4 regions of the Marinobacter metalliresistant genome follow, and region 1 is predicted to be linked to each of the others. Evidence: predicted binding sites of a transcription regulator. Region 1 holds the regulator's gene; each other region holds the start of a gene.

Region 1 (7,495 bases):
ATCGTGGCGTCCGTTGGCCAGTAACGGCGCGGATGACAGAGCGGACGGCGCCGGCACGGCGTTGCCGGTGGAGGAAGAGGCATCATGAAAGTAAAACGGTTTTTTGCCAGGACCATGGCAGAGGCGCTGAAACAGGTCAGTGAACAGATGGGGCCAGACGCCGTAATTCTTTCAAACCGCCGGGTAGACGGCGGCGTCGAAATAGTGACGGCGCTGGACTACGACGAAAACATGGCGCGTCAGCGATTGGGTGACCAGGCGCAGGAAGCCACTAACGGCTCCCGCCTGGCTGAAATGCAGGCGGACCAGCACCGTCGTCTTGAGGACGAACTCGGCCGGTCCCGGGATCGAATCCGAGAGGTCCGGGAAAAGCGGGCCGCCCAGGGGGGCGGTTATGCCGGTACGTCGTTCCCGGCGGTTCAGGAGGTGGTGGGTTCCGGATTTGATGATCAGGATCCGGCTCCGGTCCGGTCCGGGGAGGCCTATTCCGATGAACTGGCACAGATGCGTGCGGAGATCCGTTCCCTGAAGGACCTGATGCAGGGCGGTAAGCCTGAGCCTGAGGTGCCGGCAGCCAATGCGGTTCAGCAGAGACTGGCCGAGCGGCTTCAGGAGTTCGGTCTCGGTAGCGGTCTGGCGGGGTCAATTTCTCGCCGCCACAAGGCCGGGCGACTGGAGGATGGCTGGAAGCAATCCCTCAAAATGCTGTGCACCGGCGTACGGACTTCCCGCATAGAATGGCTGGATCAGGGCGGGGTCTTTGCCCTGGTGGGGCCCACCGGTTCCGGAAAAACCACCACCATCGGCAAGCTGGCGGCGCGGTATGTGCTCAGGCATGGTGCCGATTCCGTGGCCCTGGTCACCACTGACCGCTACCGGGTGGCGGCCCACGAGCAGTTGTTTGTCTTCGGTCGCATCCTGAATGTTCCGGTGCGAGTCGTCGACGAGAGCCACGGTCTGGATGATATTCTGGACGAGCTGTCAGACCGTCATCTGGTACTGATCGACACTGCCGGGCTGACCAGTGCGGACAAAGGCTATCAGGAACAGCTGGCCGAACTGGCGCGCAGCCATCACAATGTCAAGACGCATCTGGTGGTCTCGGCCACCAGTCAGCCGCGCATCATGAAATCCGTCTGGCATTGCTATAAGATGGCAAATCTTGCGGGCTGCGTGATGACCAAGATCGACGAGGCCCTGACACTTGGCGAGTCTCTCGGCTTTGTGATGGAAACCGGTTTGCCGGTGGCCTACTACACTGACGGGCAAAAGATTCCCGAAGACCTGCACCACGCGGAAGCGGTTCCGCTGGTGCGGCTGGCCGTGGACCGGCTTAAAACTCTCCAGAAACAGCAGGCGGTCGCAGAAGGAGCCTGAGAGAGCGGGCGCTGAGAGCGGACAGACTGACAGCGAGCGTCCGAAAAGACAGCACCCGGCTAAACGTGGCGAGAGACAAAAAACAGTATGAGCAAAGCACAACCGGTACAGGTGATTGCAGTTTCCGGCGGAAAAGGTGGAGTCGGCAAGAGTAACGTGTCGGTTAACCTCGGGATTGCCCTGGCACAGAAAGGCCGGAGAGTCGTGCTTCTTGATGCCGACCTCGGGCTGGCCAATATCGATGTACTGCTCGGTATTACCGCCAACCGGAACCTTCAGGATGTGCTGGCGGGCGACTGTGACCTCAAGGACGTTCTGGTCGATGGCCCCGGTGGCATCAAGATTGTACCGGCGTCCTCCGGTACCCAGCGAATGACCCAGCTCAGCCCCATGGAGCATGCCGGGCTGATCAACGCGTTCAGCGAACTCGGTGACCAGATTGATGTGCTGATCGTAGACACCGCCGCGGGCATTTCCGAATCAGTGGTGAGCTTTCTGAGAGCCTCCCAGGAGCTGCTCCTGGTGGTGTGCGACGAGCCCACCTCCATCACCGACTGCTACGCCCTGATCAAACTCATGAACCGTGATTACGGCACCAACCGTTTCCGCATTCTTGCCAATCAGGTGAGAAATGAGCAGGAAGGCCGGCACCTGTTTGAAAAACTGACCCGGGTCACCGAGCGCTTCCTGGATGTGGCACTACAATATGTCGGCATGGTGCCTTACGATGAAGCCGTGAAAAAAGCGGTTCAGCGGCAGCGGGCAGTGCTGGATGTCTATCCCAGGGCGAAAGCTTCCCTGGCGATCAAGGCGCTGGCGGAAAAAGTTGATAACTGGCCGCTGCCTTCCTCTCCCCGTGGGCATCTGGAATTCTTTGTGGAGCGGCTCGTCGAAGTCTGAATCGGATCCAGTCAAACAAAAAAACCGGATACATGACATTGGCGAAAAACCTCGGAATCTATAACCAGTCAGGCGCGCAGAAGCCTTCCCAGCTCGTTGAGGAGCACGCGCCTCTGGTCAAGAAAATTGCCCTTCATCTGATGGCCCGGCTACCAGCCTCTGTGCAGCTTGACGACCTGATGCAGGCCGGAATGATCGGCCTGCTCGAGGCGGCTCAACGCTACAGCGCCACCAGGGGCGCAACCTTCGAGACCTACGCAGGCATCCGGATTCGCGGTGCCATGGTGGATGAGATCCGCAAGGGCGACTGGGTTCCCCGTTCTGTGCACCGTAATACCCGCCGCATTTCCCAGGCCATCAAGGCCGTTGAAGATCGTCTCGGCCGGGAAGCCCAGGATCTGGAAGTGGCTGAAGAACTGGGCATGGGGCTGGCCGAGTACCATTCCTACCTCTCCGACTCCAACAGCGGCCGACTTTTTAGTCTCGATGAGCTCAATGAATCCGGCGAGCTGCCGATAGAACAGACAGAGCCACGGGATAATCCGCTCGAAGGACTCTCGTCCGACGCGTTCCGCCGCAGTCTTGCTGAGGCTATAGAGGAACTGCCGGAGCGGGAAAAACTGGTGCTGAGCCTGTATTACCAGGACGAGCTGAACCTCAAGGAAATCGGCGCGGTGCTCGGCGTCAGTGAAAGCCGGGTCAGCCAGATTCACAGCCAGGCGGCCTTGCGCCTTCGCGGACGGTTATCGGACTGGCGCCAGGATACGGGCAACTGATCACCGCCTTTGTGTGTCTGCAGCGGAGCAGTCTGTAGTTTTTGGTAACCGATGCTTTACAACCGAAGCAAAGATCAGACAATAAGCGGTTAAAACAGCGGCCTGCTAGACTTCGAGCCGAAAGGTCAAACGAATTCCGGGTGTTACTAACTGGAGGTCCCATTGGACAAGAACATGAAAATTCTCATTGTGGATGACTTTTCCACAATGCGACGGATCATCAAGAACCTGCTGCGCGATCTTGGCTTCACCAATACCGATGAAGCCGATGACGGCAACACGGCGCTGCCGATGCTCAAAAGCGGAAAGTATGATTTTCTGGTAACCGACTGGAATATGCCGGGCATGTCCGGTTTCGATCTGCTCAAGGCCGTCAGGGCTGACGAGAACCTGAAAACCCTGCCGGTGCTGATGGTAACCGCAGAGGCCAAGCGGGACCAGATTGTTGCCGCTGCCCAGGCAGGCGTGAATGGCTATGTTGTCAAGCCGTTTACTGCTGCGGTGCTCAAGGAAAAGATTGAGAAAATCTTTGAAAGAATCCAGTAACCAGAGGTCGGATGGCTCTCATGAGCGATAGCAAAAAGAACCATCGGGGCCTCGAACCAGAGGTGACGGAAAAGCTCCAGCGTCAGGCAACCGAACTGGCTGAAAGCGTCAATGCCGGCGAATATGCCAAAGCCATGACCCTGATCAATGAACTCAGCGAAGTCAGGGATCAGAGTCTGTACCGGGAGGTCGGGCGACTGACCCGAAGCCTGCACGAAGCGATCCGGAACTTTCAGATAGATCCCCGTAACGCTGAACAACAGGAAGCGCTGTCAAAAATGACAGATGCCTCTGACCGTCTCGAATACGTGGTGCATATGACCGGTGAAGCGGCCAACCGGACCATGGATCTGGTCGAGGCAACCATGCCGGTAGCCAACGCACTGAGAGACGAGGCGGCAGCCTTGCGGGACGAGTGGCAACGTTTGCGCCGCAGGGAGATGCAGCCGGCAGAATTTCGCCAGTTGTATGGCCGGATCGACAAGTTCTTCGCTGGCATGGCCACGGACGCGGACACCATGTACAACAATCTCTCGGAAATACTGCTGGCCCAGGATTTCCAGGATCTCACCGGGCAGGTCATCCAGAAAGTCACCACGCTGGTGAAAGAGGTTGAGGAACAGATGCTCAGTCTGGTGGTGATGGCCAGTCATGTTGATCAGCTGACGGGCACCGTGCACCAGATTGATGACCAGGAAGAATCTGCGGAAAAGGGCGTCGGGCCCCAGATCAAGGCCGATGAGCGTGAAGATGTAGTCTCGGGACAGGACGATGTGGATGACCTGTTGTCCAGTCTCGGTTTCTGAATAGAGAGGGTAACGCATGGCGTTTGATGCTGATGACGAGATTTTGCAGGACTTTCTGGTAGAGGCCGGCGAAATACTCGAAAAGCTGTCAGAGCAGTTGGTAGACCTTGAGCAACATCCTGATGACAGTGATCTGCTCAACGCCATCTTCCGTGGTTTCCACACTGTCAAGGGTGGGGCAGGCTTCCTGCAGCTTGATGCTTTGGTCAATTGCTGCCATTCCGCCGAGAACGTGTTCGATATCCTGCGCAATCACAAGCGCAAGGTGGATTCAGAGCTGATGGATGTGGTTCTGGAAGCCCTCGATAACGTCAACGCGATGTTTGAGCAGGTCCGGAACCACGAAGAACTGACGCCCGCCCCCGACGAATTGATTGCAGCGCTCGACGCTCTGGCACGGCCGGAGGTCGAAAGTGTTGCCCCGGCCACCACCCCACAGCAGGAACAAACGACGGAAGACGACCCGACGGAAGACGGGGGCGACATCACCGACGACGAATTCGAGAAGTTGCTGGATGCATTGCATGACGAGCCATCCGGCGCCCCCCCATCGCCGTCCAGCCCCGACGCTGGAGCCGGCAAGAACGAGAGTTCCGGTGATGACGAGATCAGCGATGATGAGTTTGAGGCGCTTCTGGACCAGTTGCATGGCAAAGGTCAGTTTGCCGGTGCGCCTGCCAGGGATGAGACTCCCGGCAAGGAAGACGAAAAACCGTCCCCGAAGACTGAAACCGGCGGCAGCGATGACCTGATCACAGACGATGAATTCGAGAAGCTGCTGGACGATCTCCACGGCAAGGGCGGAAGCCCGACCGTCGGCGGCCAGCCGGCTTCGCCGCAAAAACCGGAGAAGCCGAAAGCCGAGCCACCCAAGGCGGAAAAACCGAAGGAAGAACCGAAATCCGCTGACAGACCGGGCACCAAAGGCGGTGCGGCACCGGCCATGCCATCCAGGGAGCATGCCCCGGCCGCAGAAACCACCGTGCGCGTCGACACCAAGCGCCTGGATGACATCATGAACATGGTGGGCGAGCTGGTGCTGGTTCGGAACCGTTTACAGCGCCTCGGTGCGGCAAGCGAAGACGAACACATGCACAAGGCGGTCTCGAACCTGGATGTGGTAACGACCGATCTTCAGTCTGCCGTGATGCAGACCCGCATGCAGCCGATCAAAAAAGTGTTCGGGCGTTTCCCGCGGGTGGTCCGGGATCTTGCCAGAAGCCTCAAGAAAGAGGTGAATCTGGTGATGCATGGCGAGGAAACCGACCTCGACAAGAACCTGGTGGAGGCACTTTCCGACCCACTGGTGCACCTGGTCCGCAACTCCGTCGATCACGGTATTGAGGCGCCGGATGTCCGGGAAAAGGCCGGCAAGCCGCGCCAGGGCACGGTCACGCTGTCGGCAGAACAGGAAGGCGATCACATCCTGCTGTTCATCGAGGATGATGGGGCCGGTATGGATCCCGAAGTGTTGCGTCGCAAGGCGGTGGAAAAGGGGATTTACGACCAGGATGCAGCTGATCGCCTGACCAATACCGAGTGCTACAACCTGATCTTTGCCGCGGGCTTTTCGACCAAGGATCAGATTTCGGATGTCTCCGGCCGTGGGGTCGGCATGGATGTGGTCAAGACCAAGATTGGCCAGCTCAATGGCCAACTGAGCATTGAGTCGGAGTTGGGTAAAGGGTCGCGAATTGTTATCAAGGTTCCGTTGACGCTCGCGATCATGCCCACCCTGATGATCATGCTCGGCGACCAGTCCTTTGCCTTGCCGCTGGTGAACGTGGTCGAGATTTTCCATCTGGATCTTACCAAAACCAACGTTGTCGACGGCCGGGAATGCATCGTGGTTCGGGAAAAAGTGTTCCCGCTGTTCCACATCAAACGCTGGCTGGTGCGTGACAACGGATCCCGGGAAGCGCCGGAGAATGCCCACGTGGTGATCGTCGCCATGGGCACCAAACAGGTAGGCTTTGTGGTCGACCAGCTGGTCGGGCAGGAAGAGGTGGTGATCAAACCGCTGGGTCGTGCACTCCAGGGTACTCCGGGTATGGCCGGCGCCACGATCACCGGTGATGGTCGAATCGCGCTGATTATTGATGTTCCCAGCCTGCTGCAACACTACGGTTAAGTCGTGACCGGCAGGTGACAATGGAATGGGTAGGAGAAGTGGATGACAGTTTCTGTCCTGGTCGTTGACGATTCAGGGTTTTTTCGAAAACGGCTGACGGAAATCCTGACCAGCTCCGGCCAGATCAAGGTCGTCGGCGCTGCCACCAACGGCCGGGAAGGCGTGGAGCTTGCCGAGAGGCTGCGTCCGGATGTGATAACCATGGATTACGAAATGCCGGTTATGGACGGTATTTCTGCCGTGCGCGAAATCATGCGCAAGCATCCGGTGCCTGTTCTTATGTTTTCCTCGCTCACCTACGAAGGTGCGCGGGTGACCCTGGATGCCCTGGAAGCCGGCGCTGTTGACTTTCTGCCGAAGAATTTCGAGGAAATTGCCAGGGATAACAGTCAACTCCAGAAAATCCTGATCGACCGGGTTCTGGATGTCGCCCGCAGCCGACCTGGCGCCCGTCCGGCTGCTCCGTCCCGGCCCGAAGTGCCATCTCCTGCGGCGCGGGCGCCCGTTGATGCGGCACCGGTTCGCTCCAGGCCTGAACCAACCCTGCGTCCGCGCCACGGCATTCAGGAGCGGGCCCCGGGTGTGGGAGCCACAGGCGAGGCTGAAGTCCCGAGGCGTCATGCCCGCCGGGGCCCCGCCAAACATTACGCGGTGGTCGGCATTGGTACGTCAACGGGCGGGCCGGTGGCGCTGCAGCGGGTACTGACCGCCTTGCCTGCTTCGTTCCCGGCGCCACTGGTGCTGGTCCAGCATATGCCGGCCAGTTTTACGCCGGCGTTTGCCGAGCGGCTGAACAAACTCTGCCGCATAGAGGTTCGGCAAGCAGAAGATGGCGATGTCCTTCGCCCGGGGCTTGCCTTACTGGCGCCCGGCGGTAAACAGATGATGATTGAGAACCGGGGCGGGCAGGCCCGGGTCCGGATCCTGCCAGGTGACGAGCGGCTCAATTACAAGCCTTG
Region 2 (7,495 bases), 800 kb from region 1:
AGCGGTAAGGTAAACATCCCTTCCGGCACCCCTGGGCGGTGGCAGAATATCTTCCCAGTTCATGTTCATGATCCGGTCGACACCAGTAACGAGGAAGCCCTGGGTTTTACGGTTGTACTCGGTAATGATGACAAAACTGGTCGCCAGCTCTTCCTGTGGAATTCCGGGCAATCCAATGGACATGCTCAGATCAATAATCGGAATGGTTTCGCCCCGGATATGGGCGACCCCCCTGACGACGTTCCGGCTGTTGGGAATAGATGACAGCCTGGGACATTGCAAAACCTCCTTCACCTTGAAAACGTTAATGCCGTAAATCTGACGCCCTCTCAAGCGGAAAAGAAGGAGCTCAAGGCGATTCTGCCCTACCAGCTGCGTGCGCTGGTTTACGCTGTCCAATACCCCTGCCATTTTGTTTCTCCTGGCTGGCCGGCTTTCCGCCGGCATATATCTTGCTGTTCACTGAATATATCGCCGAATAATCGCCTGATCGACGGGAAACCGTCATCTCAGCGGCGGGTCAGCCAACTTAACGGCCATTTTCCCGGAACCCTTAGCATTGTTCGGGTTTTTCTGCCCTGATATTGACAAGCATAGGACAAACTCATACGTATGCGCATCACCAATTTTGCCCTACTCCTGCTAATGTCCAGCCTGAGCGGCCCATTGCTGGCCCAAACCACTGCCAAACAGATCCGGCAGGCCACCCTGGCGTTTCTGGACGACTTTGCCAACGAACAGGCCAGTGCGGGCTATACGGTTTCCTTTGAACCAGGGTCCATCGATAGCCGCCTCACCCTCGCCGGGTGCGAACGCCCCCTGAGTGTCGGGTTCAGCGGCGACCCCTGGAAGAGTACAAGCCCGTCCCTGCTGGTAGCCTGTGAGGGAAGCCGCCCCTGGCGAATGTTCGTTACGGCCTCCATCTCAATCCGTGGGCCCGCCCTGATTGCAACCCGCCCCCTGACTCGCGGTGAGCGGATTACCCCGGATCTGGTGACGCATCAGTCCGTGGAGATCAATGCCTCAAGGCGCGGAGCGATAACCGAGACCGCACAAGCGGTCGGAATGGAGGTTCGGCGATCCATAAATGCCGGCTCTTTGATCACTCCGGATATACTCTCTGCGCCGGATGCGGTAGAGCGTGGGGATCATGTTATCATTACTGCGAAAACCGGCGGATTTTCAGTGCGTTCCCGAGGTAAGGCTCTGGCCAACGCAGGCATAGGAGAGCAAGTTCTGGTCGAGAATCTGAGCTCCTCACGTACGGTAAAGGCGAACGTTGTTGCCCCCGGCCGTGTTGAGATCCAGATGTAGCCGCGCTTCGGCAGCACTTTGCCGGCACGGCAAGATTCTGCCAGGCCCGGTGACAGTAGTAGCGGGAGCAGTAGTGGTTGGGGGTGAAAAAATTTACCGGGTAAAAATATGTTAATCCGGAAGGCAAAAAGTTTCTAAAGGTTTCTGCGGTTCCGCCGTTAAGAAGACATAAACTCGAGTAAGCGCCGCAAACGTGTGGCGCATCAGGCAAGCAGGTATCGATATGTCAGTTGACTTCAATGGAATTGGCCCCGGCCAGGTCAACACCCAGAGAACCACGGCCGACAAGGGCGCTGGCGCTCAGAGCAGCCAGCCGGCGACCAACGAGCAGGCAAAAACTCAGACCCGGGGAGCCCGGGGTGAAAACGTGAGCCTGAGCAGTCAGGCCAGGAATCTCAAACAGCTGGAACAGAAGCTGGGTGATTATCCTGAGATGGATGATGACCGTATTGAGCAGATCCGTTCCGCTCTCGAAAACGGGACCTACAAAATTGACGCCGAAAAACTGGCCCAGAAAATGCTTGAGATGGATGAAAGCATTTTCGGGTGAGTAAATCATGGCAGCAATCGATGATCTGAAGGCTCTTCTATCCCAGGATGTCAGCCAGCTGGACACACTCGCTGACATTCTCGGCAGGGAAAAAACCTGCCTTGCCACCTCCGATCTCCAGGCTCTGAACGAATTGACCAGAGAGAAAAACGATCTTCTCGGGGCCATTCGTGAGCGGGCAAAGCAGAAAATCCGGACGCTGGTTCAGATGGGCTATCGCCCCGAGAGCGGAGAGCCCTCCCGCTTTATTCGCAGTGCGGGCCTTTCTGAGCTTTATCAGCTCTGGCAGGAAGCGGACCAGAAACTGCGAGCCTGTCAGACCCTGAACCAGAACAACGGTCGGGTGATCACCCATCTGCAAAAACGCCTGACCCGGCTGGCCGACATTTTCCGGGGCGCCAATAGCCAGCAGAAGCTCTACGGAGCACGTGGTGAGCACACGACAGTTTCAAGCCGGACAGTGCTCGCAAGCGCCTGAAAACCGCGCTGGCCTTGGCCCATAACCGTTTCTATCGGGTGTAAATGGTCATCCGGGAGTCCGGGTGGAACCGGATATCCTGAATGGTCACGTTGCCCATTGACGCGCCCTGGCCTCCGGTAACACGGATATTGTCCATGCGGATTTCTTCAATACGTTCCGGAAAGGCCAGCATCAGCGCCCCGTCTTCCCGAACCGCGTAACGGGGCTCACCCTCCCGGTAGTGAACGCCGGAAATGGTAAGGTCTGAATCCAGGAAGTTCAGAACCGGCACGAAGATATTTGCCGTCAGTTTCATCCCCTCAATAACGTCAGCCGCCGGGCTTCCTCCCTGGCTGTCGCCACCGGCCGGATTCTCTGCCATCGCCCCGACCAGTCCGATCCGGTCTAGCAGGGTCGGATCACCCTGCCCCGATACGGCCGCCAGCTCGGTCTCGGTCAGCGGCGCAAGATTCCCTCTCTCATAGAGTTCGCCGGCTTCCAACGCCGACTGGGAGGTATCTGCACTGTTACTGGCCGCAAACGTCACCAGCGGCTGGAACGGAAGCGTAACCATGGTCACCAGGGCCGCCGCGTTACGATAGCGGGACTGGTGCTTGAGAACCCGGTGAAGTTCCTTATCCGTGATCCAACCGGCCTGAATGAGCACTTCACCGAGGCGTTGGCCGGTTTCGCGCTGAATTCTCAGGCCTTCATCCAGCTGGCCTTCAGACAGATACCCGCGATTGACAAGTAATCGCCCAAGGCGTGACTTTTCTTCAAATCCCTGGCGGATTCTCACCCAGTTTCTCCTTATTCAACAGTGAAAACCGTACAACCCTGCCCGGCGAATGTGATGCACTCATTCCTGCATCCGAAAAGGTTAGCTGATCACAATCAAATGTGCGTGGATACAGTCCCCGTTTTACAATCACGTTCTGCTAAGATCACGCACCGGAAAACAGAATTCACTGAATTGTCGCAGGAAAAGCCCCTGCGAATAACACAGAGAGCGGCCGAAAATGACAAATCTGGTAAAACCCTTGAAAAGTGTGACTCCCGTACTGTTGATACTTCTCTCTTTGCTTTTGCCCGCTGGCACTGCTCTGGCCCAGAGCAGTGGCCAACCAGCCGATGAACCGCTTCCGAAAGTCCGGATGGTGACCAGTGAAGGTGCCCTTGAACTGCAGCTCCGCCCGGATGTTGCCCCTGCAACCGTTGCCAACTTTCTGGAGTACGCACGGGCCGGATTCTTCGACGACACCATCTTTCATCGGGTCATTCCCGGCTTCATGATCCAAGGTGGCGGGTTTACCGATGACCTCTCCCGCAAACCGACCCGCGCCCCCATCAAGAACGAAGCCAGATCCACACTTCCCAACCTCCGTGGAACCATTGCCATGGCCCGGACCAGCTCTCCGGATTCCGCCACCTCACAGTTCTTCATCAATCTGTCAGACAACGATTTCCTCAATGCCGGCGTCCGTGGCCCTGGCTATGCCGTCTTCGGCAAGGTGACCGAGGGCATGGGTGCCGTTGATGCTATCGCCCGCAAGCAGACGACCCGGAAGCGGGGCATGGCCGATGTTCCGGTTGAAGCCGTGATCATTAAGAAGGTAACCGTGCTGGATACTGCTGACTGACACCATGCGCTCACCAATGCTGCCTCCCGGAATCGAGCCCGCAGAGCTGGCCTGGCGCGAGGGTGTGCCAGAGTCTGTCCGGTTTGGTGATGTCTACTTCAACCGTGACAACGGGCTGGAGGAAACGCGCCATGTGTTTCTTCGGCACAACAATTTGCCGGAGCGGTTTGCCAGTGTCGCCCAGGGCGGCCACTTTGTTATCGCGGAGAACGGGTTCGGGACCGGCCTGAATTTTCTGGCAGCGTGGCAGGCCTGGCAAAACCACGGCCCGGCGCATCAGGCAACCCTCCACTTTGTATCCGTTGAGCGATTCCCCCTGATCCGGGAGGATCTCACCCGCGCGCTGGCACTGTGGCCGGAGTTGCACCCCATGGCTCGGGAGCTCATTCGAAAATACCCGCCGCTGGTCCGGGGCGTCCACCGCCTGGTACTGGCACAGGGGCGGGTCCGCCTCACCCTCTGTTTCGGCGATATCGCCGACGCCTGGCAATCTCTCGATTTTCTTGCCGACGCCTGGTTCATGGACGGCTTTGCCCCTGCCCGCAATCCATCCATGTGGCTGGACGAGACGATCGACCAGGTCCGCGCCCACAGCAAGCCCGGCACCACCCTGGCGACCTTTACCTCCGTTGGCAGGGTTCGGCGCGCCCTGGCAGCGGCCGGATTCGACGTGCGGAAGACGCCCGGCTTTGGCCGCAAGCGGGATATGCTCCGGGGCGTGTTACCGGCAGACGGACAAACGGAAGCAAACCGGCCCGGTTCCATTGCAATCATCGGAGCGGGTATTGCGGGGTGCACCCTGGCAAGAAACCTGGCCGAACGGGGGGTCCCGGTTACCCTGATTGATTCCGCCAACGGGCCCGGCACCGAAGCCTCGGGCAATGTTCAGGGCGCCATGTACGTGAAGCTTGGTGTCGAATTCAATGATCAGACCGAACTGGCATTGCAGGCGCTGACCTTTGCCCAGCGGTTCTACGAAACCTGGCGCGGAGAATACTGGCATCCGACTGGCCTGCTCCAGCTCGCTCAGACAGCCCAGGAAGCAGACCGGCAGCATCGGTTCCTACGGCGCAATCTCTACCCACGGGAGGTTCTGTATCCGGTGAACAGAGAGCAAGCCAGCGAGCTTTCCGGTGTGCCTACGGAATCTGGAGGCCTCTGGTTCCCCGGCAATGGCTGGCTAGAGCCAAAGAGGCTGTGCCAGGCGCTGGCCGACCATCCGATGATAACCCACGCGTGGGGTGTCAATGTGGACCGGTTGCTGCCTTGCAGTGGGAAATGGCACATCTCGGGTGCCGACGGAACGACCATCGTTGCCGACCGCGTAGTGATCTGCGCCGGACACCTCAGTGCCGGACTCATTCCGGTCAAGGGGAAATTCCGACTTAAAAGCATCCGGGGCCAGGTAACACACCTGCCGAAGACTGGCCTCCGGAATCCGCGGGTGGTCATTTGTGGCAACCGGTATATGAACCCTGCCTTGGGGCAAATCGCAGTAACCGGAGCCACCTTTGATCTGCATGATGCAAACCCTTTAACCACGAGCGAGAGCCATCAGGAAAATATCCGTGAACTCACGGCGATGTTGCCGGCCGTTCTGAAGCGAAAAGATGCTGAAAAACTGGACACCTCCAACCTGGATGGCCGGGTAGCCTTTCGCAGCACAACCCACGATTATCAGCCTGTGGCCGGCCCGGTTTTTAATGGACAGGACGATGAACTTGAGGACCTGTTTTTGTTGACAGGCCTTGGCAGCAAGGGTTTGACCTACGCCCCCTTACTGGCCGAATACCTGGCCGACCGACTGACGGGGCAGCCCGCGTGTCTGTCGGCAAAGCTCGCGCGGCGCCTGGAAACCCGACGCCTGTACCAGACGGATGTGGTGATTTCGTAATAAACCTGGTCTGGAGATTTCGGTCTGACTGCCGATAACCGATGATGATAAGGTGTTGTCAGGGAGAACCACATGTCCATTTTTGTCAGCGAACCCGGCCGGCCGCTCGGAACCCGGCTACCGGAAGCATTCCGGGCCCGGCGCGTGGGCGATGTCACCGAGCTGGCAGAAACCCAGGCTACGAATCCAGGCCGAAGTGAACCAACAGATTCGGAGTTTCAGCTCGCCGCCAATGCAGGCCGGCACAGAGCCCTTGAGGAATATGGCGCTGCCGCCGGAGAGCAACGGGAAGACCGCCCTTACCTTCCGGTATCGAGGATTTCTTCTCCTGCGCTCTATTCGGTGCCCGCTACTGCAACCATTTCCGAGGCGTTATCAGTGATGGACGAGCACCAGGTCAGTCACCTGGTGATTACGTCGGGAGACAACATTGCAGGCCTTGTGGATCTTCGCTGGCTGCTTGGCTGGCTCCGCGAACAGGAAGCCAATGCCATGAGCGAGAGCCTGCTGTATATCGAACTTCCTGCTTTCCTCACCGCGTCACCGGAGACAGACGCCCATCAGCTTGCGAGGCTGATGCTCGCCCACCAACTGAATGCCGCTCTGGTCGTCAACGCCAAGGGCGCCGCCGCCGGTATAGTCACCAGCACCGACTACCTTCGCCTGTACGCCAACGCAGGCCGGCACGAGGGAATCGTCTAGTTCCTGCCCGGCTAGTTCAGCGGTGTCAGGAGTTCGCCTTCAGGGCTGAACAACAACACGAACCAGTCGCTCCCCACCCGGGACAGGGCAACCACCTCGTCGTCCCGGAAATTCTCCAGATCCAGAATTTCCGAGTTATCCCCATCAAGCTGGTAACGCCAGTTATTCCTGAAGGTAGTGTCTTCGGTGTCGCTGCCTGCCTCCGGAACCAGCGATACCCGGGCCAAAATGCCCTGAGTTGTGCCGGAAACAACACCATCGTTGGCAAAATCGCCATCGGTGGAACCGGCAACGACCATGTCGCCATCAAACCCGGTAAGCCCCGAAAGCCGCACGTTCGCCTGATCATTCTCATCATTGAGGGAAAACACCCTGCCCGGGGTGCCGGTGGAGGAGTAGCCAAGAAGGAAACCGGCCGTGCTGGACAGTGGATCCCTCTCAAGAACGGGATCCTCTTCTTCCCGTTCCAGAACCGAGTAAAGACCATCACTGCTGCCGATCAGCCACAGAGCGCCGGCAAAAAACAGCCCGCCGGAGACGACCTCGTCGCCTTCTGTGCCAACCTGGTACACATTGAGTTCAGCGTTCGCACCGAAGGTATTGTAGAAGAAGGCATCAATACCTCCGATAACCGGAGCTCCTTCCACCGACCCGGCAGCGGAGCCGAACAGCAGCGGCATCACTGAATCGGCGCTGCCCCCGGCAACACTGTCGTCGGCTGCGGATCCGGCCTGGCGGGTCCAGGCCACAGCAGGAAGCTGGCTGTTGCCGTCAAGCTCGGTGTCGATCCTCTGGAGGAAACTGTCCCGGCCCCCCGATCCCTGCTGGCCATCGAAAACGCCATTGGTTTCGCCCGCCAGCAACACATAACCGGCGTCCCTGCTGATTCCGGCCCACCGGACCTGATCTTCTGCAGCGGTGCCTGTGCGGATGCT
Region 3 (7,495 bases), 1.2 Mb from region 1:
ATGCCACCAGTGAGGTGCCGCGCCGGTTGCTTCATCCCAAGCGGCGGACTGTCGGTGTGCGGGTGCCGGACAATGCCATTGTTCAGGAGTTGCTGGGTGAGCTCGGTGAGCCGATTATGAGCAGCACGCTGATCCTGCCCGGTGAGACAGAGCCGATGACCGATCCCTACGACATCCGGGATACCCTGGAGCATGAGCTGGATCTGATTATTGACGGCGGGTTCTGCGGCATGGAGGCAACCACGGTGGTGGACTTCACCGGCGAAGCGCCGGTGGTGACCCGGGTTGGCAAAGGGGATCCGGCGCCTTTCGAAGTTTGATTACCCGGATGGGGCGCTGTCGGCCATCCTATGCCCGGGCGTTCAGGTTGAAAGCGTACGCCCGAGTATTGCCCGCCGCTTCTATCTGCCCGGCGCCCACCGAGCGCCGCAGGGTATCGTACCGGTGAACCAGGTCCTGAAGGCCGTTGAACTGCTGGTTTTCACTGATCAGTGTGTCCAGTAGCGGGTTGTTGACCCCGTAGGCCTGGTTCAGCTTGAGCGCGTTGTCCATGAAATCAAGCGTCGGTTCGTTGACGCTCAGGCGATTGAACGCTTCCTTGAAGTTTTTGTTCACGTTCAGGTCTTTTTCAATCAGTGCCCGGGTTTTGTCTGCAATTTTTCCTTCCACGGCAACGCTGCCGTTTTCATATTTGCTTACGTTGAGCGCGGTTGCCGGGTGCAGGTTGTATTCGGCAAGTTTATGCCGAAGTGTCTCCCGCACGAAGGCAAGATCCTGCCCCACGGTTTGTTTGTAGTCGGCCATGGCGAGCCGGCGGGCCTTCAGGCGGCCGAGGTCGGTCTGACTGTTGTCCGAGGGTGTGAAGCGGTCATCACCGGCGGTCGGCTCGGCTTCTACGGTTTTTGTTTGGGCCTTGGCCGCTGCGGTTTCCGGGCCTGTGGCCGGTGTCTGGCGCTTTTCCATGGCCTGCTGGAACTGGGTGCTTGCCCGGATCAGTGAAGTCAGTAGGGACATGGATGGTTTTCCTCCTTCGGCTTGCCCGAGAGCGGTTGCCGAACAGTCAGTGCTTGAGATTTCTGGTACTTACCACTGGTTCCTGCAGCTTTCAGGCCAACTCCACCGAACTTTCCCCGGTTTGCTTTTTCCATGCAGGGAGTGTCATTGACCTCTCCCCGATCTGACCCAAGTCAGGAAAAAAATGACACATATCTATAAAGTCCGGCGACAGTTGGCCGTTATTTTATCCAGTCAAACCAATTTTCAAGCCGCCCGCAGAGCGGTTCCTGAGTCGGGTTATCATGAAAAAACACTACTCCATTCGATTCCTGTTACTCGTTGCCCTGGCGACGGCTTTCTCGCTGGTACTTGTGTTTACCGTGCTCTATAGCGCGAATTCACAGCGTGCCCATGTTGAAGAGTTCAGCCACAAGTATGTCGACGGGCTGGCCAAGTCCTATTTCGACGGGCTGAACACCATGATGATCACCGGCACCATTGGCAACCGGGATGTGCTTCGGGAAAAGGTGAAGGCCCCCGAGGATGTTCTGGATGTGCGGGTGATTCGAAGTGATCTGCTGAACCGGGTCTTTGGTACCGGCAAGGAGTCCGAACAGAAACGGGAGCCCCTGGACAGGAAAGCGCTGTCCGGCGAGCGGGTGGAGGCTTATTCCAAAAATGAGGAGGGCCGGGTCTACACCCTGATTGAGCCGGTGATTGCCCGGGAGAACTATCAGGGCGTTAACTGCCTGGGTTGCCACCAGGCCAGGGAAGGGGACGTACTTGGCGCTATCCGGGTGGATTATTCCCTGGCGGGAAGCGATGCCCGTTTGCACCAACAGCTGCTCACCAGTGGTGGCATCCAGGTGGCCATATTCGTCGCCGTGTTTTTCCTGACGGCAGCGGCCTTGGGCCGGCTGGTGTTTTCCCGTCTGCGCCGGCTCCACGACAGGATGGACGAGATCTCCCGCAATTCCGACCTGACCATTGAGCTGGAAGTAACCCGTAATGACGAAATTGGCTCTGTCTCCCGCGCGTTTAACCGGATGATGGCGAAGATCAGGGAGAGCATGAACACCGTGATGGACAACGCCGAGCAAGTGGAGCAGGCGGCCCGCAGTATTGCTGGCAAGGCGGACACCACCGAGCGCGAGGTGCTGGCCCAGCGGGACAACACCGACCAGGTGGCCAGCGCCACCACGGAAATGGCGGCTTCCGCCGTGCAGGTCCGGGAAAACGCCATTCACACCACCCGTAAATCGGCGGACACAGCAGAATCCGCCACTAAGGGTGAGAGCCTCGCCCGCAACGCGGTGGAAGGCATCGGGGCGCTGAACAGCGAAGTACAGAGCGGCGCACAACGCATCGAACAGCTGGATCAGCGCACTAGTCAGATGTCGGATATGCTGGAGGTAATCTCCAACATTGCCGACCAGACCAACCTGCTGGCGCTGAACGCCGCCATTGAGGCCGCGCGGGCCGGTGAGCAGGGCCGTGGCTTCTCGGTGGTCGCCGATGAAGTGCGCGCACTTGCCTCACGCACCCAGGATTCCACCGAGGAAATCCGTAACACCATCAATGGGCTTAAGGGCGAAGTGGTGGACTGCGTGGCCACCATGCGACACGCCTCGGAGATGGCGGAACAGCAGGTATCCGCGATTCTCAAGGTGGAATCCGAGCTACAGGCCATTGCGGCGGCGGTGCGCCAGATTACCGATCTCAACCAGGAAATGGAAAGCGCTGCCAATGAGCAGAGCGAGGTTGCCGAATCCATCAATCACAACGTAATCGAAATCAGCCGTTCGGCGGAGCAGACCTCCGGCGACGCCAAGGAGACGGCCCGCATTGCGGGAGACTTGCTCTCCATGGCGGAAAACCTGCGAAAAACCATCGAGCAGTTCCGGCTTAACCAGGGCGGTCGCCATAAACCGGCGCGTTAACAGTTACCACGCCAGCCAGATAACGTGACGAGCGCCCTTGCCAGGGCGCAAAGCCCGCACCGTAACCGGCTCCACGGAAAACCCGGCGCGGCGCAGCCTCTCGGTAAATGCGTGCTCCGGGCCGGCGGACCAGTAAGCCAGGATGCCCTCGGGGCGCAGGGATTTCTGGGCCGCGGCAATACCATCCGGGGAGTAAATCCAGTTGTTCTCCTTGCGGGTCATCCCTTCCGGGCCGTTGTCGACATCCAGCAGGATGGCATCCCATTCGCCATCGCTGCTTCTAAGCAATTCCGCCACATCACCAACATGAACGCTGGCCCTGGGATCGTTCAACGGGTTCCTGGCAGCAGCGCCCAGCGGCCCCCGGTTCCACACTTCAACTTCGGGAACCAGTTCAGCCACCGTTACCTGCGCATCCTCGCCCAGTGCTGACAGCGCTGCGGCCAGAGTAAACCCCATTCCCAGCCCGCCAATCAGTACCCGGGGGGAGGGTTGATCTGCAATCCGCTCGCATGCCAGCGTGGCGAGCGCATCTTCCGAGCCGTGTATCCGGCTGTTCATCAACTCACCGGTAGTGCCGGCAATCTTGATAGAGAACTCATCGTTGCGCTGAAGCAGGCGTAATCGGGTTCCCTTGCCGGGAATGATTGCGGTGCCGATTTCGGTGAAGCGGGCCATTTGGGGTTCCGTTTGGTGGGTCGGACTCGCATCTTAACTTAGAGAATCCAAAAAAACGGAATACAACGATGAACATTCTTACGATTTATCGGATGATCCAGGGCAAAAGGACTATCTGGCGAAACACTGATGGACAGAAAACTTTAATCAGCCAGCGATGCGACGACGAAGTAGGTTTCAGGACTTCCTCTACTTCGTCAGCGCTCGCTGTGGATTAGAAGTTGTAACCCAGACCCACCGTATAAGCCCAGGCTCCGTCGTCCTGGAAGGCATCCGATGCGTCGTTGGTGTCGCTGAAGAAGAACTGGTATTCGGCTCGGGCGAGGAAATAGGTCTTCGTCCGCACGTAGTACTTTATTCCCGTTTCCAGGCCGGCGAAGGCGCTGTCCTTGACGCCATCGCCGTAGATCCCGCCGAGACTGCCGCCGACAAAGGGGCGCGCGCGATCAGCGAGAAACTGATAGTTGAAGTAACCACGGGTTGAGCCGTTCCAGAAATCATCCTTGACACTTTCTCCTTCGATGCTGGCGTAATTGATGCTTTGCCGGGCACCGGCAACCATGTTATCCCGCAAATACCAGCCCAGATCGCCGGTCACGCCGAAGCTGCCGCTGTTGAAATCCCGGTCGTTACTGCCTGTGCCGGAGAGGGAGAATTCGCGGTCGCCTTCATTCGGGCCGAACTCTGGGGATTGTGCGGATGCTGCCATAGGCAGGGTACCCAGAAAACAGAGTGTGATTGCCGCAGTGTAGACTCTGATCATGAGAAGCTCCTTACTTGCATTTTTCAGATTGCATTTCCGAAATGCGCTATTACGTGCTCGGCCCGGACCCGTTACGCAGCAGATGCCAAGGCAGTCAGCGGACGCCAGCACAGGCTCTCAGGATCAGTGTTTGACCGCTCGTCTGTCTGTTCGCAAGCACACACAGGAGGCTGAAAAGGGGATTTAAGGAGGGAGGAGAGTCGATACTTCTGGTCGGCTTAATCACACGAACTGTGTTGACGACATCCAGTGTTGATGCGGCAAGCGGATTGGTTTATGCCCGGCGTGCCTACACCGGAAAGTTTCCCCGGAAACGCCCGACAGGGGATTATTTATGGCATCAAAGAAGTAAGTCAACGTTACCGTGTTTGCTCCAAGAGCATTTGGCGATGGTTCGAGAAGGTCGCTTTCCGAAGCCGGTCCTGCTGTCCCCAAGAACCGCGCGGTGGCGTGAAGAGGGCCCCACTGAATTCTGTCCCTTAATAGACTTTATGAGATTAAAAGTCTAATATGAGACTGTTGATGCGCATAAAGCGGGGTTAGTATGATGAGTGCGATTGCAGAGAAAAAATCACTCGCTGAAGCCCGTCGCATGGGTGTCAGTGGCCTAAAAACTGCGTTCAACATTCTCGATAAATGGGGATGTGGTGCCGAACAGATGCAGGCTATTCTGAGGCTCCCGAAGGCAACCTTTTACAAGTACCGGAACGATCCCGAGAGCGCCCGTCTGGACCGGGATCAGGTCACGCGCATCAGCTACCTGCTGAACATGCATCAGGCCCTGCGGATTGTGTTTGAAAATCCGGAGAACGTGTATGGATTCATGCGAAAGAGGAACCACAACCCCTATTTCCATGGTAGGGCTCCGCTGGAGGTGATCGAAAGCGGAGATTTTGCAGCGCTATACGAGACGTTCAGGCGCATTGACGCCCTGCGTGGTGGTCTCTGGTGATGGAGTTGAACCTCCCGGTCATAACGGTTCCGAAAACAAAGGGCTTTCGCCTGGTCAACTCCAAGCTTCCTCCCATTGATATATTCAACGATGTGGCCGATCCCGATGAGTTTCAGGATCTTTTCGACCTGCAGGCCATGACAAACCCTCGCCTCAAGCAGGAAGTCGGTGACCTCAATTACATCGACCTGGAGGAAATTCCCTGGGGCATTCCCGGTTGTCCCTATGCTGCGTCGCCCTTTACCCATGTTTCCCCGGACGGAAGTCGGTTCAGTAACGGCGAGTACGGAATGTTGTATATCGGCGACACCATGGAGACAGCGCTCGCTGAGGTTGAATATCACCAGGGCCGATACCTGGCGAATATCGAGGACCTGAAATTCGACCGAATGATCTTCCGTGGCCTCGCCTGCACGTTTACCGGGGGCGTAATTCATGATGCCACCGCGTTGGCGGCGACCCACGGGATATACCAACCTGACGACTATTCCGCGTCTCGTGTGTTGGGTGCGCACCTTCGTGCTGGCGATTCTGAGGGAATCCAGTACTGGTCAGTGCGAAATTCCGGTGCCACTTGCTGGGGGTTATTTACACCAAGACACGTTCATTCGGTTGTACAGGCTGCGCATTTCGAATTCATCGTGTGTGGCGGGGAGATCGTAGACAGAAATAAAGTTCTCGGTATATGAGTTTTTCCAAAAACGCTAAAAAATTAACCTAAGCCCGGCCTCCAGTTACAGAGATACGGGGGGCACTCTGGACTAAGTGTATGTGGCGGGATGGAGCGGCATCTTAGCCTGCCCGCACCAATTACGGGTACCGGGCCGATGCTCGCCGGCATTTATTCTCTGGGGGGCTCATGCGGGCAGGCTTCACGTGGAATGGGTGGCAACCTTCAGCGGTTTACGCGGTGTCTTGGCAGTTTTCATACAAGGCTCACGTTTTCGCTCGCCATAAACCGTTAACGTTTGCGGGTTGTGAAAACCAGATCAAACGTTGTCAGGGAAGAATTCCATGATCACTCATCTCAAACCCGAATTTCGAAAGGCTTGGTTGCTTGCTGTTTTACTTTTGCTTGGCTCACTGCTCGCCGGATGTATGCCGGGTACAATTGAAACTGCCGCAGGCACCGCTTTCATCTGGGATCAGAAACAGGACTACAAACACAAGGGTGAAGTAGACCGTGCTGTCGACAGGTATGTGAGAGACCACGCCGAATCGCCTTGCAAGTATGGGGAGGACCGGGTGATGACCTCGGCGGTCGAAATTCTTAAAAAATACAGGCTTACAGGCCTGAAAGAGGTTTACAAAAGGCTTGAGGGCATCTATGAAGACGAGAGTCAGCCGGATAACGTTCGGGCTGGTGCTCTGTATAACATGGCGGTTTTGCAATCACGCAGGCATGCACCCAAAAAAATACTGGCCAGGGAGTTCTTCAAGCGGCTTTACATCGAGTTTCCCAACGAGTACCGCTGTATTTTTAAAGCAACGGAATGGCGGGATTCCATGATTGAACAACAGTTACTGCTGCCGGACGAAACCGTGGAGTCGTTTCTGCGTGAGGCCGCGGAAGATATCGAGAAAAGAAAAGGAGTGCAGTGACCGGTTGCGGCCCTGTGAGAAGAAGGCCTGCTCGCCAGTGCCCATCCAGAAACACGCGTTTTCAACCAGTTTGGCTCATCCCTGGATGTCGGTTTTGCTTTTTGCCAGCAGCCGACTGATCACATGCACGCCATCATTCAGCAACTGGCTGTCACTGGGCTGAGCAGTAGGGCTGGCCACCACGGTACTGTCGATGCGCAGCTTATCCAGAGAAGCCACCCCCGTGTCCCGCGGGCGTCCAATCTGGGCAAGGCAAAGAACTGGCGTCCTGCCAGCCCTCTGCAGGCTGTCTCTATTACAGCATTTTTTTCAGCTGTCCGTAATCTCCGCCGGTACGGAGCACCAGGGTGATGTCGTTGTCATTCCGGTTTCTGAAGAACCAGCCATGGTTGCCGGTAAAAGCGGCTTCCAGTTTGCCTTCGTCTTCCGGCACGCCCCGGCCTTTCTCGTATGAAATTGACTGGCCGCCCCCATCGCCATGGGTGTCGTAGTTGATGGGGCCACCCTCGGATGCCCAAGAGAACCGAGCCACGGCACTTTCTTCCATGGTGAGCTTGAACTCAG
Region 4 (7,495 bases), 1.1 Mb from region 1:
GGACTTCCTTGAGCGCAAGCTGGAGGCCAAGCACAAGATCTACAAGCTGCGCGAAGCCCTTAAAAAGCTGGAGGAAACCTTTGACGCCATCTACATCGATACGGCGCCTGCGCTCAACTTTTACACCCGGTCGGCACTCATTGCGGCCCAGCGCTGCCTGATCCCGTTCGATTGTGACGATTTTTCCCGTCAGGCTCTGTACAACATTCTCAATGAGATCCGTGATCTTCAGGAAGACCACAACGAAGACCTGGTTGTTGAGGGAATTATCGCCAATCAGTTCCAGCCCCGGGCCAGTTTGCCGAGACAGCTGGTCAGGGAGCTCATCGAAGAAGGCTTGCCCGTGTTGCCGGTGAGGCTATCGAGCTCCGTGAAAATGAAAGAGTCCCATCAGAGCCGGCAGCCCCTGATTCATATGGCGCCCAAGCACCCTCTGACACGCCAGTACGAGGACCTGTTTCGGGTTCTGCATGGCGAAACAGTGGAGCTGGAGCCACTGATTGACTGAAGTGAGACTGATATGACCAAACCCGATCATCCGATCAGGCAGGTTGCAGACAGCCTGTTGAACATTGAGATGGAATTACGGCAACTCGGGCTTTGGGAGTCGGAGTTGCCGCCTGAACAGGCTTTTCAGAGCACCAAGCCGTTTTGCATCGATACCCTGGAGTTCCACCAGTGGCTGCAGTTTGTGTTTGTGGCCAGAATGAAGGTGATTATTGAGAACGACCACCCGCTGCCGGCGGTTTCCGGCATGGCGCCCATGGCTGAGGAGCATTTTCGTGGCCGGCCAGAGCCCGGGAGCGCGCTGGTCAGGGAGCTGGAGGAAATCGACCGTTTGCTGTCCGGAGGCTGATCAGTCCAGCCTCATGGACAGATCCACGGCCCTGATGTCTTTGGTCAGTGCGCCAATCGAGATGAAATCCACGCCGGTTTCCGCGATCGGGACCAGGGTGGTTGAGTTAATCCCGCCAGAGGCCTCAAGTTTTGCCCTGCCAGCGGTCCTGGCGACCGCCGTGCGCATGTCTTCCAGCGAAAATTCGTCCAGCATGATGATGTCTGCCCCTGCATTCAGGGCCTGGTCCAGTTCGTCAAGGTTTTCGGTTTCCACTTCAACGGGTTTGCCCGGTGCGATCCGGTGAGCCGCCAGAATGGCATCGGCTATGGAGCCGCACGCGGCAATGTGGTTTTCCTTGATCAGAAACGCATCCCACAGGCCGATGCGATGGTTGTAACAGCCACCACAGGTAACCGCGTATTTCTGGGCCAGGCGCAGCCCGGGCAGGGTTTTCCGGGTATCAAGCAGGCGAACGCCAGTATGGGCCACCCTGGCCGCATATCCGGCGCAGGCGGTGGCGACGCCAGAGAGGGTCTGTAACCAGTTAAGGGCCGACCGTTCCGAGGTGAGCAAGCTTCTTGCGGGGCCTTCCATGGTGAAAAGTACCTGATCGGGTGACGCGGTTTCGCCATCGGTAACCTGCCAGCTAAGCGTCACCGAAGGATCAACCTGCCGGAAAACCTCTTCAACCCACTGACGACCGGCGATGGTGGCGGCTTCCCGGGTAATAACCCGGCCGCTGGCACGCTTTTCCGGCGGTATAAGCTTGGCCGTGATATCGCCGTCTCCAATATCTTCCCGCAGACTCTGGGCAACATTTTCGATTCTGGCCTGGCGGAGGATTTCTGCGGTGATCATAGGGAAGAGCGTCCGGTCGTTTGGGATGGAACAATGTTGAGGCTGGTCATTCTATAGGGCACTCGGGGAATCGCCAAACGCTCGCCGCCTGCCTGCTACTCTTAATGTTGGGCTGCTAAAGTGTGATGCAGGTCAGGTCTACACAAAAGGTGACAAATTCTGACACAACCTGACGCAGGCAGCTCGTATCATGTGAGGTGGAAAGAAGTTCAGATATTGGCCGATCAAGACCCGGAGCAGCTTCATGGCGCACGATAACAAGGTTGTCAGCTTTTCAGGCCAGAAACCGCCTGGCCGGTTTTCCTTGCCGGCTGCGCTGGTTCACCTGCGTGACGCCTCGGGTCAGTCACTGAAATCTGTTCTTGCCAGATTTTTTGATCGCGCCGACGATGCCCTGTTCGAACTTGCCGACCGGGCAGGTACTAACCTCGACCAGACAGCCTATTTTGATGCCATGCGTGAGCTCAGACTGCGCCGCAAGGCCATGGTGGTGTCGATGCTCCAGTATGTCAGCCAGGCGTTCAACGAAATCGGAAAGTTCCTGCCCCAACAGGCGACCGGCTCTCTGGAAGACATCGACCAGGATTCGCTCAGTCTGGTAGACCATTCACAGCTGGAGCAGCAGGTTGCCATCGATAACCTGATTAACAAGCTCCGGAATCGTTACCCAGAACAGATCCGCCTGTTGACTGTGCGGGTCGGCCATTTGGTACCGGGTATTAACCTGAAAGACGCGCAGATGCCCCTGAGCCCGGAAGTTATCTGTGGCGGGGTGGCTGAAGCCTGTGCCGATCTTGACATAGACATACGGGCCAAGCTGGTGGTCCTCAAGCTGTTTGACCGCCTGCTTGCCGACACACTGGGCGACTTCTATCAGGAGGCGAACCGGACGCTGATCAATGAGGGGGTGTTGCCGGAGATGAAGCGTCCGCCGGTCGGAAGAGGGTCAACCCGGCCCGGTCAACGGCCCGCAGGTGGTGGCACGGGGGCACCCTCCGGTGCTGATGTCTCGCCGGGCGCCCCCGCCGGTGAGAGTTATGGTGGGCCATGGTCCCGGGCGACCTTCTCCGAGCTCAGCGCACTGTTGCATCAGGGTGACGCCGCATCCGGTGGCCGAGGCCACGGTGGTGAAGGCTGCATCGATACTGATCGCCTTATGGCACGCCTGACGGAAGCGCAGTCCAACAGCCGGCAGTGGGGTGACGGTGTCGTCATGCCCCTTAATGAGCAGCTACAACCCATTCTCCGGGCTGGAGATGGCCAGAGCCTGAAGCCGGGGCAGGTGGACGGTGATGTAATCAATCTGGTGTCCATGTTGTTCGATTTTATTCTGGAAGATCGGCAGCTGCATCCGGTCATGAAGGCATTGATCGGGCGCCTGCAGATTCCGGTGCTGAAAGTCGCCCTGAGTGACAAGAACTTTTTCAATCGGGGCGGTCATCCGGTTCGTAAGCTGCTCAATGAGATGGCTTTGTCCGCGATCGGCTGGGCCGAGAAAAAAACCGGCCAGCGTGACCCCCTTCGGGAAAAGATAGAAGCTGTAGTCGACCGCGTTCTGAACGAATTCACCGACAACGTAGCCCTGTTCGAGGAGTTGCTGAAGGATTTCAGTTACTTCATGGATCTGGACCGCCGTCGCCGGGAACTCGTGGAGCAGCGCCTTCGGGATGCGGAAGAGGGGCGGGCCCGTCAGGAGCGTGCTTCGGAGGCGGCAGAAGGGCTGGTGCAGGAGCTGACTGAAAAGCATGCTATTCCGGAGCCGGTCACCGGCTTGCTCAACGAGGCCTGGGTCCGGTATCTGCAGTGGGTTGCGCTTCGGGAGGGTGAGGGCAGTGACCGCTGGCGGCATGCCCGCAAGCTGACGGAACAGCTGGTCTGGAGTGTGGATCCGCGCCCGGTCAGCGATTCAACCCGCAGCGAGTTGTTGCGGGCCATTCCGGCCATTGTTGATGACCTGCGCAAAGCTCTGCAGGAAATTTCCTGGGATCCGTTTGCCACCGATGCCGCCATCCGTGATCTGGAACTGGCCCATGTGGATGTATTCCAGAAGCTTGTGACCGCACCGTCACGGGAAGGGCCCCCTTCCGAGTTGCCGGCTGGTAATCTGGTTCAGTCTGAACCGGAACGCCCGGAGGACTACGCGTCGGCTGGCCCTGAGAGTCCGGAGGAATCCCGGGACGACGAGCCGGTTGCAGGGCCTGCTGCATCATCTGTTGAGGTTGCCGGGGGCGAAGCTGCCGAACAGCCTGAGCGCACCGGGGTGACGGGTTCGGTATCGCCGCAGTGGCAGGAAACAGCGGACGGCCTTCGGGTGGGGTCCTGGATTGAACTCATCCGCGATGAAACGCGGGTCCGGTGTAAACTCGCCGCTTTTATCAAGGCAACCGGGAAGTATATATTCGTTAACAGAAGCGGTGCCAAGGTTGCCGAATACCAGCGCCAGGCCCTGGCCGCAGACATGGAGGCGGGCCGAATCACCATGCTGGACGATGGCCTGATCTTCGATCGGGCACTGGAGTCAATTATTGATAACCTGCGGAACAGCCGTAGAGACTGACTCGTAGCAACCGGGGCAAGTTTGTGATTCAATCAGGGAGTGTAATCCTCTGAAACTTTTGGAATTATTTTGCCCGATTCAGACGTTTTGTCCGCGAGCCTTTCCGATTCCGGTTCCGACCGAAGTACGCTCCGTGAAACCGGGAAGATTCCCTTCGCCCGCTGGTGTCCCTCGCCAAACTTCGGGCCCCGCCCTGATGGCGCTGCCATTTCCCTGCTGGTTGTCCACAATATAAGCCTTCCTCCAGGGCGTTTCGGCGGCCCGGAAATTGAAAACTTCTTCTGCAATTGTCTCGATCACTCGGCCCACCCGTATTTCCGGACCATTGAAGGCATTCAGGTCTCGGCTCATCTGCTGATTCGTCGCGATGGAGCCGTTGTCCAGTTCGTCAGCCTGCTTGATCGCGCCTGGCATGCGGGCAGATCGAGTTTTGACGGGCAGGAAGAATGTAACGACTTCTCCATCGGGATTGAGCTGGAGGGCGCCGATGACGTCCCTTATACCTCCGGGCAATATCATCAGCTTGCACGTGTCGCCGATCTCATCATGCTGGCCTGGCCCGACATCACTGCCGGTCGCATTGCCGGCCATAGCGATATTGCGCCGGGCCGCAAAAGCGACCCGGGACCGGCGTTTGACTGGCAGCACTTCCGGGCAACCCTTAAGCAAATACGAGCAGCGAGGGAGAGCGTCTAGATGGTGCTGATTGTCTTTCTTCTTGCCTACATGGTGCGCAGACGTCTGGATTCCCTGGATCTGCTTTCCGGTGATGACGTCTGGCGCCGGTGGTTTCATCTGGGCAGTCGTGCCAGGGCGGGCCACGAAACGGAAATTGCAACCGGGTTGGCGCTGGTTCTGCTTCCGGCCTTGTTGCTGGGAGTGGCCGAGTATCTGCTGGTGGCCTCGGGCTGGCCGGTGGCGACTTACCCGCTGGAGTTCCTGGTTCTGGTGGTCATCATGGGAACACCCGGCTGGCGGCAGGTGCTCCGGCCTTATGCAGAAGCATGGCAACGGGGAGACATGCAATCGGCATGGCACCATGTGAAGGATCATTTGCCGGCGGAAGAGCGTGGCGCTGCATTGTCTCCGGAGGCAATGCATCTTTCCCTGTCCAGGACGCTGATGTTAACGGTGTTCCAGCGTTTCTTCCTGGTGGCTTTCTGGTACGCAGTCGGGGGAATCGGCGTGGCGGTTCTGGCCCGGGGGCTGGCTGCGCTCGCAGATCAGTGGCCCCAGGCGCCGGCTCGCCCCAGATTCGAAAGGCTATCGGAATGGGCGGGCTGGATTCCGGCAAGGCTGTTGTCACTGACATTCGGAATTGCCGGAGACCTTGCCGGCTGGTTGCGCGAAACCCGCCAGACCCTTACCGGCGTGACGAGAAAAGCCGGTGAGGTCCTAATGATTTCCGCCAACGGGGCGTTAACCGGATATGCTCTGGATCCTGCCCGTTTTTCCCGGATTCATCCGGATGAGTGGACAGCTTTCGGGGGGCGAAGCCTGAGCGCGATAAGGGATTTACTGAACAGAAGTATGCTCGTGTGGATCTGCACGCTCGCCTTGCTGGTGATTTCCGGCGTTGTCTGAGCAGAACTCCTGCGAAGTTACAGTTTAACAACAAATAATGCTCAAGTTTTTAAGACTTTAGGCGACAATATAAGAAAAGAACAATTGTTCAGTAGTTAATCGCCAGCAAGAGGGTCACCGTGAAGCACCTTATCAATCCTGCCATTGCCCTTATGAACCGGCTGCCGATGGTCTACAAATTCAGCCTCATCAGCATCCTGTTTCTGTTACCGATCAGTGGACTGTCATGGTTGGTTATCTCCGAGCTTAACCGCTCGGTTCAGGCCATGACCCGTGGCGTCGAGGGGCTTGAGCAACTGGAGCAGGTTGACCGGCTGGTCGATGCGGCAATGGATTACCGGGATTATCGTTCTCCGGCTGTGATCAAGGATGACGGGGCCATTATGGCCGCGTCAGAGGAAGCGGCCAGTGAAGTTGAGGCGAGGTTGGAGGCGCTGACTGCAGAGGAGCGTTCCTTTGATGCTTCCGGCTCCTGGACCGGACAGGTCGAGACACTCCGGCAGGACTGGCAGGCTCTGCGCGCCGACGATAACTACCTGGGCAGTTTCGATCCGCAATTCAAGTATTATCAGGAGTTCGTCCAGAAGGCCCAGGCCCTGTTGCCGGCGACCATTGAGATTTCCGGCCTCGGGCACGGGGCTTCGCGGGAAAATCTGCTGATCCTTGGCCTGGTTCGTGATTCACTTCCGGCGGCTCGCACCGTTATCGGACGGGCAAAATCCTACGGTATCTTTGCGCTGGTCGATGGGCAGGTAGGCTACGCCCTGAGTGAAACCCTGAATGAAATCTATGACCAGCTGACCAATCGCAGCTCGCTCCTTACTCCGGCGCTGTCTGTCGTCACTGAGTCGTCGCCCGCTCTGGTGGAGAAGTCGGGTGGGGCAATTCGCAGGGTTGACGAAAGCCTGATGATTGTTCGGGACCAGCTGGACCAGAATGTTATCACACCCATGCGCCTGGAAATGCCCTGGCAGGAATACGATGAGTTGATGTCAGAACAGCTGGCTCACTACGATCGGGTAAAAGCCGCCGCGTTTGAGGTGGTGAATGCCAACCTGCGGTCACGGCTCGATAGTGAGATGAGTCAGCGTCGCCTGATCATCATTGCACTGGTTGCCATTCTGCTGGTGGTTGTTTACCTCTACATCGGTTTCTTCATGTCGGTTCGTACCGCCATCAACCGTTTCAGTGAGGCCGCAAGGGGCGTTGCCGCCGGCGATATGACCACCCACATCATGTTGCATAACCGGGACGAACTGGGCGAACTGACAGCGGAGTTCAACAACATGACGGACCGGATCGCCGAACTGATACGGTCTGTCAGTCGTACCACGGCCGATGTGGATCAGCAGGCGACCCGGGTTAACGACACTGCAGCGGCCAACAGTGAGGCCGTGGCTCGCCAGATGGATGAGAGCGGCCAGATTAATGAGGCCATGAACCAGATGGTTGAAGCCGTGAACGAGGTCACCGAAAGTGCCCACAGGGTCGCCGACAGTGCCGGCAATGCCGAACGGGATACCGAAACCGGTCGTGGTGTGGTTGCCGATACTGTGGCAACCATTAATAAGCTGGCTGCCGAAATCTCGGGCGCGGTGGAGGTGATCAACAGGGTCAGTAAAGACAGCGACAATATCAGCCAGGTGTTGGTGGAAATC

The links. The regulator FliA, encoded in region 1, starts transcription of late flagellar genes. The targets are predictions, from matches to a motif close to CTAAAGTTTNNNNNNNNNNNGCCGNTAA.
Positions count from the first base shown of each region.
Region 2: flgM (flagellar biosynthesis anti-sigma factor FlgM) is a predicted target of FliA. The motif match lies at 1,449-1,476, and genes of this name have one in related genera.
Region 3: NLK58_RS20290 (methyl-accepting chemotaxis protein) is a predicted target of FliA. The motif match lies at 1,212-1,239, and genes of this name have one in related genera.
Region 4: NLK58_RS00340 (methyl-accepting chemotaxis protein) is a predicted target of FliA. The motif match lies at 5,878-5,905, and genes of this name have one in related genera.

Region 1 covers NZ_CP101118.1:1,143,350-1,150,844, reverse strand. Annotated here, with positions in the region: gene flhA (flagellar biosynthesis protein FlhA) at 1-24, shown strand, start outside; gene flhF (flagellar biosynthesis protein FlhF) at 85-1,377, shown strand; gene NLK58_RS05340 (MinD/ParA family protein) at 1,465-2,277, shown strand; gene NLK58_RS05335 (RNA polymerase sigma factor FliA) at 2,310-3,053, shown strand; gene cheY (chemotaxis response regulator CheY) at 3,216-3,599, shown strand; gene NLK58_RS05325 (protein phosphatase CheZ) at 3,620-4,405, shown strand; gene NLK58_RS05320 (chemotaxis protein CheA) at 4,422-6,536, shown strand; gene NLK58_RS05315 (chemotaxis response regulator protein-glutamate methylesterase) at 6,579-7,495, shown strand, end outside.
Region 2 covers NZ_CP101118.1:338,798-346,292, reverse strand. Annotated here, with positions in the region: gene NLK58_RS01640 (chemotaxis protein CheV) at 1-411, opposite strand, end outside; gene flgA (flagellar basal body P-ring formation chaperone FlgA) at 613-1,314, shown strand; gene flgM (flagellar biosynthesis anti-sigma factor FlgM) at 1,538-1,864, shown strand; gene NLK58_RS01625 (flagellar protein FlgN) at 1,872-2,342, shown strand; gene NLK58_RS01620 (pilus assembly protein PilB) at 2,374-3,123, opposite strand; gene NLK58_RS01615 (peptidylprolyl isomerase) at 3,344-3,964, shown strand; gene mnmC (bifunctional tRNA (5-methylaminomethyl-2-thiouridine)(34)-methyltransferase MnmD/FAD-dependent 5-carboxymethylaminomethyl-2-thiouridine(34) oxidoreductase MnmC) at 3,969-5,858, shown strand; gene NLK58_RS01605 (HPP family protein) at 5,931-6,560, shown strand; gene NLK58_RS01600 (hypothetical protein) at 6,572-7,495, opposite strand, start outside.
Region 3 covers NZ_CP101118.1:4,353,051-4,360,545, forward strand. Annotated here, with positions in the region: gene NLK58_RS20280 (L-threonylcarbamoyladenylate synthase) at 1-320, shown strand, start outside; gene NLK58_RS20285 (hypothetical protein) at 349-1,014, opposite strand; gene NLK58_RS20290 (methyl-accepting chemotaxis protein) at 1,299-2,936, shown strand; gene NLK58_RS20295 (spermidine synthase) at 2,940-3,614, opposite strand; gene NLK58_RS20300 (hypothetical protein) at 3,829-4,377, opposite strand; gene NLK58_RS20305 (antitoxin Xre-like helix-turn-helix domain-containing protein) at 4,925-5,329, shown strand; gene NLK58_RS20310 (RES family NAD+ phosphorylase) at 5,329-6,018, shown strand; gene NLK58_RS20315 (hypothetical protein) at 6,344-6,931, shown strand; partial or broken gene NLK58_RS20320 (ISNCY family transposase) at 7,019-7,159, opposite strand; gene NLK58_RS20325 (hypothetical protein) at 7,227-7,495, opposite strand, start outside.
Region 4 covers NZ_CP101118.1:66,507-74,001, forward strand. Annotated here, with positions in the region: gene NLK58_RS00310 (ParA family protein) at 1-508, shown strand, start outside; gene NLK58_RS00315 (YqcC family protein) at 521-856, shown strand; gene nadC (carboxylating nicotinate-nucleotide diphosphorylase) at 857-1,696, opposite strand; gene NLK58_RS00325 (DUF1631 domain-containing protein) at 1,941-4,253, shown strand; gene ampD (1,6-anhydro-N-acetylmuramyl-L-alanine amidase AmpD) at 4,323-4,949, shown strand; gene NLK58_RS00335 (histidine kinase) at 4,950-5,837, shown strand; gene NLK58_RS00340 (methyl-accepting chemotaxis protein) at 5,957-7,495, shown strand, end outside.